Regions from separate parts of the Paeniglutamicibacter psychrophenolicus genome, predicted to be linked through region 2. Evidence: riboswitches for the same ligand, from Rfam matches in the RefSeq annotation. Region 2 holds a riboswitch; each other region holds the start of a gene.
The links. Region 2 has a riboswitch for thiamine pyrophosphate ahead of JOF46_RS08065 (ECF transporter S component). Riboswitches for the same ligand answer to the same signal wherever they lie in the genome.
Positions count from the first base shown of each region.

Region 1 (4,209 bases), 960 kb from region 2:
TGGACTTGTCGCTGATCGGCAAGGCCCGGCGGGAGAAGCTGCTGGATCTGAACGTGCACGACCTGCGCGACTACACCCACGACCGCCACCGCACCGTGGACGACACCCCCTACGGCGGCGGCGCCGGCATGGTCATGAAACCGGAACCTTGGGGTGCCGCGCTGGCACGCATCGCCACCGAATCCCCGGTCTCCAACGCGCCGCTGGGCGACAAGCCGATCCTGATCGTTCCCTCGCCGGCCGGCGCGGTCTTCGACCAGGAAATGGCCTACGAACTGGCCGAGGCACAGCACCTGGCCTTTGCCTGCGGCAGGTACGAGGGCATCGACGAGCGGGTCCTGGAATATGCCTCCGAGGCCTTCGACGTGCGCCCGGTCTCCATCGGCGACTACGTGCTCAACGGGGGAGAGGTCGCGGTGTTGGCGATGGTCGAGGCCATTGGCCGGCTGATCCCCGGGGTCATCGGAAACCCGGAGTCGCTCATCGAGGAATCGCACTCCGACGGACTGCTGGAATACCCGGTGTACACCAAGCCCGGCACCTGGGAGGGCCGCGAGGTCCCCGAGGTGCTGCTCTCGGGCAACCACGGCAAGATCGCGCGCTTCCGCCGCAACAAGCAGCTGGAGCGCACCGCCACCCGGCGCCCGGACCTGATCGTGCAGCTGGATGCCTCCACGCTGAATCGCCACGACCGCGACACCCTGTGGCACAACGGCTTTGCCATCATTGATGGCCGCGTCGTGTCCAAGGACCAGATCGCACCCCAGTAGTACGGCACGAGGCAATGCTCCCGGGGCTGCCCCCGTCCTTTCCCCTAACTCAGGGAAAGGACGGGAGCAGCCCCTTTTTTGTGGGCCGGCCGGTGGCGCTACGCCCGGGCGGGCATCCCGGGCTCGGGCAGGTAGACCTTGCCGCCGGAGGCCAGGAACTCCTGGCTCTTTTCGCGCATGCCGTCCACCATCTGCGCGATGGCCGCCTGCGAGTCCGCCGAGCCGTATTCGTCGCGGATGTCCTGGCTGATGCGCATCGAGCAGAACTTCGGCCCGCACATGGAGCAGAAATGCGCGGTCTTCGCGGGCTCGGCCGGCAGCGTCTCGTCGTGGAAGGCCTCGGCGGTGACCGGATCCAGCGACAGGGCGAACTGGTCGCGCCAGCGGAACTCGAAGCGCGCCTTGGACAGCGCGTCGTCGCGCTCGGAGGCGCCCGGGTGGCCCTTGGCCAGGTCCGCTGCGTGGGCGGCGATCTTGTAGGTGATCACCCCGGTCTTCACGTCGTCCTTGTTTGGCAGGCCCAGGTGTTCCTTGGGGGTGACGTAGCAGAGCATCGCGGTGCCGTAGCGGGCGATCTCGGTGGCGCCGATGGCGCTGGTGATGTGGTCGTAGCCCGGCGCGATGTCGGTGACCAGCGGGCCCAGGGTGTAGAAGGGGGCGCCGTTGCACAGTTCCTGCTGGCGCTCCACGTTCTCCCGCACCAGGTGGAAGGGGATGTGGCCGGGCCCCTCGACCATGACCTGCACGTCGTACTCCCAGGCCCGTTTCGTGAGCTCGGCCAGGGTGTCGAGCTCCGCGAACTGGGCGGCGTCGTTTGCATCGGCGATGGAACCCGGGCGCAGCCCGTCGCCCAGCGAGAAGGCCACGTCGTATTGCGCGAAGATCTCGCACAACTCGTCGAAGTGCGTGTACAGGAAGTTCTCCTGGTGGTGGGCCAGGCACCAACCGGCCATGATGGCCCCGCCGCGCGAAACGATGCCGGTCACGCGGTTGGCCGACAGCGGAACGTAGCGCAGCAGCACCCCGGCGTGGATGGTCATGTAGTCCACGCCCTGTTCGCACTGCTCGATCACGGTGTCCCGGAAGATTTCCCAGGTCAGCGCGTTGGCCTCGCCGTTGACCTTTTCCAGGGCCTGGTAGATCGGCACGGTGCCGATGGGGACGGGGGAGTTGCGGATCAACCATTCGCGGGTGGTGTGGATGTCGTCCCCGGTGGAAAGGTCCATCACGGTGTCGGCGCCCCACCGGGTGGCCCACTGCAGCTTGTCCACCTCCTCGGCGATGGAGCTGGTCACCGCCGAGTTGCCGATATTTGCATTGATCTTCACCAGGAACGCCTTGCCGATGATCATCGGCTCGGACTCGGGGTGGTTGATGTTCACCGGGATGATCGCCCGGCCCGCGGCGACCTCGCTGCGCACCAGTTCCACGTCGCAGTTCTCGCGCAGGGCCACGAAGCGCATCTCGGGGGTGATGATTCCGGCCCGGGCGTAATGCATCTGGGTCACCCGCTTCCCTGCCTCGGCGCGCCGGGGAACCGGCCGGCTGCCCTTCCATTCGGCCGAGGCCTTGCCTCGGCGCACCGCCGACTTCCCGTCGTCGAGCAGATTCCTCTCACGCCCGGCATAGGTCTCGGTGTCCACGCGTTCCTCGATCCAGCTGCTGCGGAACGCCGGTAGGCCAACCACCGGGTCGCTTCCCGGACCGGCGGTGCGGTAGACCTGAAGCGGGGCGTTGTCCTTTCCGCCGGGGGATGGCTCCAGCGCGATCCGTGTGACCGGGACCCGGATCCCGGACTCGTTGTCCTCGATGTAGGCCAGCGAATGGGACTTCAGGGACTGGGTCTCTGCTGCTTCCGCGGCGTTTTGGACAGGGCTGTGCATTGAAATGGTGTTGCTCAAGGAGTACTCACTTCCTTCGCCGGCATTACCCGGACAGGTTCAACGGTCTCTCGCTGCGTCAGCTCGATCTCAGCCCTTGCAAGGGCCCCCGTGTGGTCGAAATCGAAACTATCACATGATCCGGCCCGGCACCGTTTGTGACCTTGGGCACCGGCACGCTGCACCGGGTCGAACTGTCCGGGACCCGTGCGAAGCGGACGTGTCGTCAAGATGCCCTGGAATCGAGCCGTGCTCGCTGCGGAATCCGGCCCCTGGGGCGCGCCCGGTGCCATGGCCGCGGCGGGATTCCGTCAGCTCCGTTGTTGCGGAAGCCCAGCATCATCTGGCGGTTCCCTTCCGTGGAGGTCCGTCGGCGGGCGCGGAACTTCGCGCCATGCCCCGGAGTGTGGCAAAATAGATTCTTGGGTCTACTGGGTTCTGCTCCTGCCGCAGGGGGAACGAGTCAACAGTTGGACCAGCCGTCGATTCGCAAACGGATCGCGGTACCAAGCTTCGGACCGCCACATCTTTTTCCGAGCGCACTTGTGCGCCCCGGGGAACAATTGCGGTCCGTGTCTAAGATAGGTGACCTGCGGCGTCTATCTAGGAGATGCATTCATGCATATTCTCGACTCTGTCGATGCAGCCTCGCTGCGCAACGATGTTCCTGACTTCCGCCCGGGCGATACCGTCAAGGTCCACGTCAACATCATCGAAGGCAAGAACACCCGTGTTCAGGTTTTCCAGGGCTTCGTCCTTGGTCGCCAGGGCCGCGGCGTGGGCGAAACCTTCACCGTTCGCAAGGTCTCCTTCGGCGTCGGCGTAGAGCGTACCTTCCCGGTGCACTCCCCGGTCCTCGAAAAGATCGAACTGGTCTCCCGCGGTGACGTTCGCCGTGCGAAGCTGTTCTACATGCGCGATCGCCACGGCAAGGCCGCGAAGATCCGCGAAAAGCGCGACTTCCGGACCGCCAAGTAGCCAGAAAAGCGAGAGCCTTCATCTTCTCGGCCCCCAGGGCAGCGGGGATGGGGATCCATCGTGGATCGATCTACTGAATCGGAAAGTTTTTCCGCTTCGACAAAGCGCCGGTCTCCTTCGAGGGGCTGGCGCTTTGTCGTTGGCGCGCTTGCAGCGGCGGCGCTGATCACCCTGGTTGTTCGGGCCACCGTCGTTGACTTCTTCTACATCGGTTCCACCTCCATGGAATCCACGTTGAACCCGGGTGATGGGTTGCTGGTGAACCGGCTTGCCTACAAGGACGCGGAGATCCAGCGCGGAGACGTGGTCATCTTTGACGGCCGCGGTTCTTTCCTGCCCTACGAGCGTCCCGGTGCCCTCGATTCCCTGGCCTGGGCGCTGCGCCTTGCCGGCAAGGATGCGGTGTACGTCAAGCGCGTCATCGGCGTCGGAGGCGACACCGTCACCTGCTGCAGCCCCGACGGACGACTGGTCGTCAACGGCATCCCGCTGGACGAGCCCTACGTTCTTGACGGAAACAAGCCAAGCGACCTCGAGTTCGACGTGAAGATCCCCGAGGGGCGCTTGTGGGTCATGGGGGA
Region 1 is NZ_JAGIOE010000001.1:2,761,922-2,766,130, forward strand. Features, by position in the region: gene trmD (tRNA (guanosine(37)-N1)-methyltransferase TrmD) at 1-770, shown strand, start outside; gene thiC (phosphomethylpyrimidine synthase ThiC) at 869-2,653, opposite strand; TPP riboswitch at 2,666-2,773, opposite strand; gene rplS (50S ribosomal protein L19) at 3,269-3,628, shown strand; gene lepB (signal peptidase I) at 3,686-4,209, shown strand, end outside.
Region 1: another riboswitch for thiamine pyrophosphate. It lies ahead of thiC (phosphomethylpyrimidine synthase ThiC); the one in region 2 lies ahead of JOF46_RS08065 (ECF transporter S component).

Region 2 (4,209 bases):
CGTGCGGCGACGGGGGCGGTGCCCTCAGCGGTGGCCGGGGACGCCAGCACGAATTCGTGCGCGCCCAGGGCGCGGGCGAAGTCGGCGTCGTGCGTCACAGCGATGATCGCGGTTCCGCGGGCCAGTTCCTCGCGCAGCAGCAGGGCCAGTTCGCGCCAGGTGTTGGCGTCCTGGCCGAAGGTCGGCTCGTCAAGGATGAGGACCTGCGGGCCCGCGGCCAGCACCGTGGCGACCGAGAGCCGGCGCTTTTCCCCGCCCGAGAGGGTGAAGGGGTTTGCCTCCGCCAGGTGTCCCAGCCGCAGCCGGGACAGCAGCGACGAGACCCGCAAGGAGATCTCCTGCTCGGTGAACAGCGGTTCCCGGGTTCCCGGCTTGACCGCGTGCCGCGGTCCGTAGGCCAGTTCCTCGGCCACGGTGTTGGTGACGAATTGGTGCTCGGGCTCCTGGAAGACCGAGCCGATCCGTCCCACCAATTCGGTGGCGCGCCAGTGGTAGGGCCGTGCCTCGGTGCCGGACGCCAGTTCCCCGGTGGCCAGCACCGTGCCGGATCCGACCGGCAGCAGTCCGCCAAGGGTCAGGGCGAAGGTCGACTTGCCCGAGCCGTTGGCCCCGCGTACGCACCAGGCCTCGCCCGCACCCAGGCGCAGGGCCAGGCCGGAAGCGGCCGGCTTGGCGCCGCGCTTGCGCGTGACTGCAAGGTCCGTGGCCTCCAGCAGCAACGCACCGGGCTGTTCGGGGGCAGGCAACGGATCGAACGCCGGGGTGTACCCGGGCACCCAGACCCCTGCGGCAATCAGTTTCTCGCGGACCGGGCCCGGGGCAAAGAGCTCGGCGGGGGTGCCGTCATGGGCGATGCCGCCGCCCGGTTCCAGCACGATGACCCGGTCCATGTGCGCCGCCCACGCCTCGAGCCGGTGTTCGACGATCAGCAGGGTCGCGCCGGTGGAATCCAGTGCGGCCAGCACCGCGTCGCGGACCTCCAGCACCCCGTCCGGGTCCAGGTTTGCCGTGGGCTCGTCCAGCAACACCAGCCCCGGGCCCATGGCCAGGATCCCGGCCAGGGCCAGGCGCTGCTTTTGCCCGCCCGAAAGCGCGGAGGTGGGGTGGTCCTGCGGGACATCGAGTCCCACGGCGTCGAGTGCATCGACAATCCGTTGCCGGATCTGCGCGGGCGGCACCGAAAGGTTCTCCGCGCCGAAGGCCACATCGTCCCCGACCCGGGCCTGGACGACCTGGGTCTCGGGGTCCTGCTGCATGAGCCCGACCAGTCCGCGGCCCTGGGCCGCAGGAGCCCCGTCCAGCAGCAGTTCGCCGGAGGAATAGGTTTCGTCGTCCTCGTCCAGGACCCCGGCCAGCGCGTAGAGCAGCGTGGATTTCCCGGCGCCCGAGGGCCCGGCCAGCAACACGCGTTCCCCGGCCCGGATCTCCAGGTCCAGGCCAGAGAGCGCTGCGTGGGCGCGTCCGGCGTGCCGCCACGCCCAGTTCCTGACGCTGACGGACACCGCGTCGCTGCGGTGTTGCAGCGTGGCTGCGCTGTCGTTTTCGCGATGCAGCATCGAGGCTGAAGACATGGTGATGCCCGTGCCCATCAGCCGAGGATGGGTTCGGTGGCTGCCTTGCGGCTGGCAAGCGCTCCCAGTGCGCCGGTCTTGGCCAGGGCACGGGTTCCCAGGAAGGAGAGCAGCCCGGCAATGACGATGCCCGAGATGGTCATGAACCCGATGTAGGCCAAGAGCATTCCGGTGGTGTATTCGGGGAACCAGCGGAAGATGAAGGTGTCGTTGATGCTTCCGAAGAGTCCTGCCCCGGCGCCGGCCAGCAGCGCCACGGGCAGGTTGAAGGTGCGGTAGCGGAACGCGGCGAAGACCGCTTCGGCGCCCAGGCCCTGGATCAGGCCCGAGGCCAGGACCGTCAGCCCGAATTCCGAGCCCATGAGCGCGGAGACCATCGCGGCGACCAGTTCGCAGAAGAGCGCCGCGCCGGGCTTGCGGATGATCAGTGCGCCGAGCACCGCGGGGAAGAGCCACATGCCCGAGACCAGTGCGGCCGAGGGCGGGAAGGCCAGGAAGAGGACGTCGAGCAGGTGGTGGGTGCTGTTCCACGCCCAGAAGATGACGCCCGAGGACACGGCGATGACGGCCGCGATGACGATGTCGACGACGCGCCAGGATGTGGTTGCCGTTTTGTGCCCGGCGGGCTGGTGGGTGATACCCATGGTGTTGATCCTCCTTGGATTCAAGGAGGGGAGGGAATGCGCGCATATTCCGCTTCCGCGCGCACCCCTGAGAACTCGACTTCCTTCGCCGGTACTAGCCGGGGCAGGTTCGAGGGTCTGCGGTTATCCGCACTCTCAGCGCCTAGGTGCGGGTTGCCCCGCACGACGCTCCCCTGTCGTGATTGTTTCAGTTCTATGATGCTACCTCAGCTAGGCTGGGCCAAGTACCTTTGCCGCAATATTTGGGAGTCCCCATGAACAGCCTGATGAAACTGATCGGTCCAGCAATTTCCATCGCCGCGGGTTTCCTGGGAGGGAAGATCGTCGACAAGGCCTGGATCGGTTTCACCGGCCAGCAGCCGCCCAAGCACGGCAACAAGGAGGCCCAGGCCGAGGCGACGATGCGCCAGGCCATCGGGTTCGCCGTGCTGTCGGCCGTCACCGCCGCGTTGATCCAGGTGCTCACCGACCGCGGCACGCAGCGGGCCATCGCGAAGTTCTCCAAGAAGGCCTGAGCTTCCGCACACGGGGTGCCGGCCGGATGCGTTCGGCCGGATCACTTGGGTGTGCCCGGCGCCTGTTGGCTGCCCCGACCGAATGAGGGACGACCCGGTCGATGTCGATGAACTAGTCGATGAAGTCGGCGCGGTCCCGGTTGCCGTTCTGGCCGTGCTCGGCCTCCTCGCGCTGCTCGGCGGCCTCGACCACCGCGGCCAGTTCGTCCGCGATGAGGGTCTCGCGCTTCAGGTGCCGGGTCCGGTAGCCGGCCCGTCCCACCATGTGCGCCGAGACCGGGGCGGTGAGCAACTGCAGCAGCCAGGCCAGGGCCAGGACCGGCAGCACGACCCAGGAGCGCAGTTCAAGCCCGAGCGCGGCCAGCAGCAGGAACAGCCCCAGCACCTGCGGCTTGGTTGCCGCGTGCAGGCGCGAGAGCAGATCCGGGAAGCGCAGCATGCCGATGCCCGCGGCCAGGGACATCAGGCAGCCGACGATCATGAACGTCCCGGCCACGATGTCGATGACGGTGTCAAGCATCAGGCGTTCCTCCGGTCCGTGACGAAGCGCGAGACCGTCACCGAGCCGACGAACCCGACCAGGCATGCCAGCAGCACGAAGACGAGGTTGTCGGTGTGCTTGTTGATGGTCATGTCGACGCACAGCGCCGCGGAGACGATCAGCAGCAACACGTCGGTGGCGATGACGCGTTCAAGGATCGAGGGCCCCTTGGCCAGCCTGACCATGGCCAGGGCACCGGCGATCGAGAGCGTGATTCCGCAGATCCACAGGACGATGTTCATGGTGTCTCTCCGTGTTCCTTGCCCGGGGCCGACTTCTCGGCATTCAACCCGGCCAGTTCTTCCTTGGTTCCCATCATGCGGATCAACCGTTCCTCGATCATCATCACCGAGGCCCGGGCCTTCTCCACCCCGGATTCGTCGTTGACGTTGAGCACGTGCAGGTACAGGGTCGAGGTCCGCCGGTCCACCTCCACGACGTACGAGCCGGGGACCAGCGTCAGCACGTGGCCCACGAAGGTGACCAGCAAGTCCGATTCGGTGCGCAGCGTGACGGTGATGATCGCGCTTGTGGTGCGCGGGCCGCGGAACACCGCCAGGTACAGGACCTCGAAGCTGGCCAGGGTCACATCCCGCAGGAACGCCCCGGCGAACACCGCGGCGCGCCAAGCATTGAAGCGCCCGGACAGGATCACCGGCGGCAGCCGGAAGACCCGCACCAGCACCAGCGAGATCAGCAGCCCGAAGACGAGGTTGCCGATGGCGAAGTCCTGCCAGAGCGCACCCCAGACCAGCATCATGCCCGCCAGCAGCGGCAGCTCCTGGCGCAGGGTGGCGCGCTGGCGTGCCCCGGACTCGTCGGTGGCGTCTTTCAGCCGTTGTTCCTTGGTCATTTACCGTACCCCCTGCCCGGTTCCGAGGACCGCCTCGATGTAGTTGTTCCGGTCCAGCAGCTGGCCGGCGACCTGGTCGCTGAAT
Region 2 is NZ_JAGIOE010000001.1:1,806,206-1,810,414, reverse strand. Features, by position in the region: gene JOF46_RS08070 (ATP-binding cassette domain-containing protein) at 1-1,556, opposite strand, end outside; gene JOF46_RS08065 (ECF transporter S component) at 1,589-2,215, opposite strand; TPP riboswitch at 2,279-2,400, opposite strand; gene JOF46_RS08060 (DUF4235 domain-containing protein) at 2,470-2,730, shown strand; gene mnhG (monovalent cation/H(+) antiporter subunit G) at 2,843-3,250, opposite strand; gene JOF46_RS08050 (MrpF/PhaF family protein) at 3,250-3,513, opposite strand; gene JOF46_RS08045 (Na+/H+ antiporter subunit E) at 3,510-4,124, opposite strand; gene JOF46_RS08040 (Na+/H+ antiporter subunit D) at 4,125-4,209, opposite strand, start outside.

Region 3 (4,209 bases), 180 kb from region 2:
ACAGCATCCACCATGGACGAGACGACCTTGAGGTCGGAGGCGTTGATGCTGCCGTCCTTGATAGGTGCGCACACCTTCTTGATGAGTTCCTTCTTTGCCCCATCGGCCAGCTGAGTAGCCGCCGAGGATGCGGCGGAGGAAGCGGTGTCGGCGATGGTCGCGCAACCGCTCACCGAGAGCAGCAAGATGGCAGCGGAAAGGAGCACGGCATTTTTGGAACGTGAAAATCTCATGCGTTCCATCGTAGTGGCTCGAAGGTGGGAGAACGCCGGGAACTCCGAGGCCCCCCACCCGCGGGCGCTGGCGACTATCCCGAAACCGGTACGTCCTCCAAGCGTGCTGGCCTGGACAAGCCCAGGGTCTCGCGCAGGGTGCTGCCCGGGTATGAGGAGCGGAACAGGCCCCGTGTCTGCAGGATCGGAACCACGAGTTCCACGAAGTCATCCAATCCCGCCGGGAAGCTTGGGCACATGAGATTGAAGCCGTCGCAGGCGCCGGAGGTGAACCACTCCTCGATCTCGTCGGCGACCTCGGTGGGAGTGCCAATCATGGTGGCATGTCCGCCGCCGGCCGCCAGGAATCCCAGCAGCTCGCGAAGCGTGGGCTGCTTCGTTTCGATGATGCGCTGCACCGTGAGGTAACGGCCCTGCGGACCCGAGAATCCCTCGACCGGGGGCAACTGCGCCACCGGATCATCCAGCGGATGCGAGGTGTAGTCCTGGCCAGTGAACATGTTCAGCTGGGCAATGGCCGAGTCGATATCCAAGTAGGCATCCAATGCGGCCTTCTTTTCCCGAGCTTCCTCCCGGGTTGCCCCGATGTAGGTGACCAGCCCGGGAAGGATGGGAACCGAATGCCCGTCCCGTCCCACACCTTCCAGACGCCTCCGGATGTCCGCGGCGTACTCCAAGGCCGATTCCCGGTCCCAGGAAACCGAGTAGATGGCTTCGGCGTGCCGGGCGGCAAAACTACGCCCGGCCTCCGAGGACCCGGCCTGGAAGAGCACCGGCCGTCCCTGCGGGCACCGCGGGACCGTCAGCGGGCCGGAAACCGAGAAATGCTTGCCGTCATGGTTGATCGGGCGGATCTGTGAGGGATCGAGGTACTGCCCGGCCTCGCGGTCGACCACCAGCGCCGAATCCGACCACGAATCCCACAGTCCCTGCATCGCGTCAACGAACTCCTCGGCGCGTTCGTAGCGTTGTGCGTGCCCGGGCAAGGCATCCATCCCGTGGTTGCGGGCCTCGGCGTCAAACATGGAGGTCACCACGTTGATGCCCGCACGACCCGCACTGATGTGGTCGAGGGACGCCAGCAGCCGGGCGGCATGGAACGGGGTGTAGAAGCTCGCAGAGATCGTGGTGACCAAACCAATGTGCTTGGTGGCCCGTGCCATGGCGCTCAGCGCCGTCACCGGTTCCAGGAACCAGGGGATCCCCGCAGCGTACTCGTGGTTGACGCTTTGCCCGTCGGCAAAGAACACCGCATCCAGGCAGCCGGACTCGGCCAGCCGGGCCAGTTCGTCGTAGTAGGCGATGTCGCCGACGCGGTCGGCACTGGAGTCGGGGTGGCGCCACCCCATGGTGTGGTGGCCGGCGCCGTAGATGAAGGCGTTCAGGTGCAATTGGCGTGTCGAATCCATGGTTGTTCCGTCCCGGTTCCTAGTTCATTACCAGGCCGCCGTCGACAACCAGGTTCTGCCCGGTCACCGCCCGCGACCACGGGGAGGCAAACAGCAGGGCAGCATCGGCGAACTCGGTCGGAGTGGTGACGCGGCGCAGGGGAGTGGATCCGGCGATCAGGTCAAAGACCTCTTCCGGGGTGGCGGCCGAGGCATCGGTGGTGCGCAGCAGTCCGCCGGAGATCATGTTGACGCGGATGTTCTCCGGGCCCAGGTCCGAGGCGAACGTGCGGGTCAGGGACAACAAGGCTGCCTTGGCCGCGGTGTAGTCGTGGTACGGGACCACGGGGTTTTGGAAGAGGTTGGTGCCGATGTTGACGATGTTGCCGAAGCCCGCGGATTTCATGCCCGGCAAGGTCGCTTGGATGGTGTTCAGGGCACCACCGATGATGCCGGTGAATTGTGCCCCGAATTCCGTGTAGCCGATCCCGTCCGCCTTGGAGCGGGCATCGCCGTTGAACGAAAAGTCCGGCAGGGCATTGTTGATCACCGTGGTGATCGGGGCGCCAAAGTGTGCCTGTGCCGTGGCAACCATCCCGGCGACCTGCTTCGGGTCAGAGACGTCGGCGCGGACCGCGATCGCGCGATCCGCCCCGATTTCGGTGGCCAGTTCCTGGGCCGCGGATTCACTGGAGCGGTAGTTCAGCACGAGGCGTGCGCCCTCGCGGGCGAAGGCGCGGGCCAGGTCGGTCCCCAGCCCGCGGCCGGAACCGGTGATAAGTACGATTTGGTCCTTGATGAGCATTCTCTTGCACCTTTCGTTGGAGCGAAAGGATGCCATGGAACCGCCCAATGGTACCCAAAAGCGAGGTGCCACAATGCGACATGCCGGACCGGCATCCCTTCGCTCGGATTATCGAGATCAGGTTCAACGGGTCTATCTCTCAGCCGCCAGGCGGCACCCCGTGTCGAGTCCTACGGCCAACCTAACATCGGTCCAAGTCATCCGGGAAACCTATGAACACCTAGCCAGCCCAATAAGACCGAGAAGCCCCGGTTCCCCACCAACGGGGGAACCGAAGCTCCTCGGCTTGGTGCGCGGCCACGAGGGCGGGTGCGGCCCGGGCGCTAAGCCTCCAACGGCCCGCCCAGCTCGTCAACGATCTCGAAAAGGCGCGGCAGCACGGTTCCCGAACCGATGCCGTCATGCTCGAATTCGTTGGTGACCCAGGCCTTCAGGTTGCCCACCCGCGAGGCGGTGTCCAGCGACAGACCGGCATCCACATACATGTCGTCGTGGTAGACGATCGCTGCCATGGGAACCGTGTTGGCGGCGAGCTTCTCGACGTCGTAGAGGGACGACCATTCGGTCTTCCGGGCCATGACGTCAACCGCGTCCTTGAAGGGGCGCAACAGCTTCGTCTCCTCGAACATCCACGGGTACATCATTTCCCCGGTGAACATGAGCGGGCGGGCAGTCGGGTTGAACTCCGGGTGAAGTTCGAGCTGTGCCTGAGCCGCCCATGCCGTGGCTCCGTTGTCGCCATGTCCGTAGATGCTCTCCTGCATCACGGCAAAGAGCGGGTTCCCGGCAAAGGAGGTCCGGGCCTGCACCTCGGCCAGGAACACGTCGCTCAAGCCTTCGCCGGTGAGCGCCTCGTCGAGCAGCCAGTTCAGCCGCTCGAAGCCAGGCTTCATCCCGAAGTCGATGCCCAGGGACTGGAAGCGGCGCACGGTGAGCCTGTCCCCGTCCGGGAGCCTCACATCGCTGGCATCCAGCAGGTCGGCGATCTTCGCGGTCGTGTCAACGTGGTGCGGGTAGAGCGCATAGAATTCGGCGGTCTTGGCTGCCGTGCGCGGGTATGTGCGGGCGTAGACCCCGGCTGCACTGGGCTCCAGGGCGGGCAAGCCCCCGGTGATGTGGCAGGCGGTGAGCGCTTCGGGGTACATGGACAGGTAGCCCAGGGTCAGGAAGCCGCCGTAGCTTTGGCCCAGGGTTGCCCAGCGGACGGACCCGTAGATTTCCTTGCGCACCTGCTCGGCGTCCCTGACGATCGAGTCGGCACGGAACTTCAGCAGGTAATCGGCACCCTCGTCGGCGCCGGCGAAGCGTTCCATGGTGGCGGCGCTGACCGGGGTGGAGCGTCCGGTGCCGCGCTGGTCGAGCAGCACCACACGGTAGCGTTCCAGGGCAGCATCGAGCCAGCCGGCCGATCCCACCGGGCGCGGACCCTTGCCGCCGGGGCCGCCCTGCAGGAAGAGCAACAGCGGAAGCTCCCGGTTGCGGTCCTTGGCCAGGGAGACCTCGCGCACAAAGACGCTGATCCGTTCCGATGACTCGGGGTTCTCCCAGTCCAACGGAACATCCAGGGTGTGGTCGCGGAAGAACTTGCCGGCCGCAATGTACTCGGTGCTCAATTGGTGTCCCTTGAAACGGCGGTCGGCAGCACGCGGCCGCCCTGGATGATCGTGCGGGGGCGGGACTCGTCGAAGAGCACCGACGGGTCCTCGAATGGATTCCCGTCCAGCAGCAGCGCATCCCCGGCCATGCCCGGTGCAAGCCTGCCCAGCGTCGGTTCCTGCAGCAG
Region 3 is NZ_JAGIOE010000001.1:1,630,139-1,634,347, forward strand. Features, by position in the region: gene JOF46_RS07235 (hypothetical protein) at 1-233, opposite strand, end outside; gene JOF46_RS07240 (LLM class flavin-dependent oxidoreductase) at 308-1,642, opposite strand; gene JOF46_RS07245 (3-oxoacyl-ACP reductase) at 1,662-2,426, opposite strand; TPP riboswitch at 2,504-2,597, opposite strand; gene JOF46_RS07250 (alpha/beta fold hydrolase) at 2,750-4,039, opposite strand; gene JOF46_RS07255 (metal-dependent hydrolase family protein) at 4,036-4,209, opposite strand, start outside.
Region 3: another riboswitch for thiamine pyrophosphate. It lies ahead of JOF46_RS07245 (3-oxoacyl-ACP reductase); the one in region 2 lies ahead of JOF46_RS08065 (ECF transporter S component).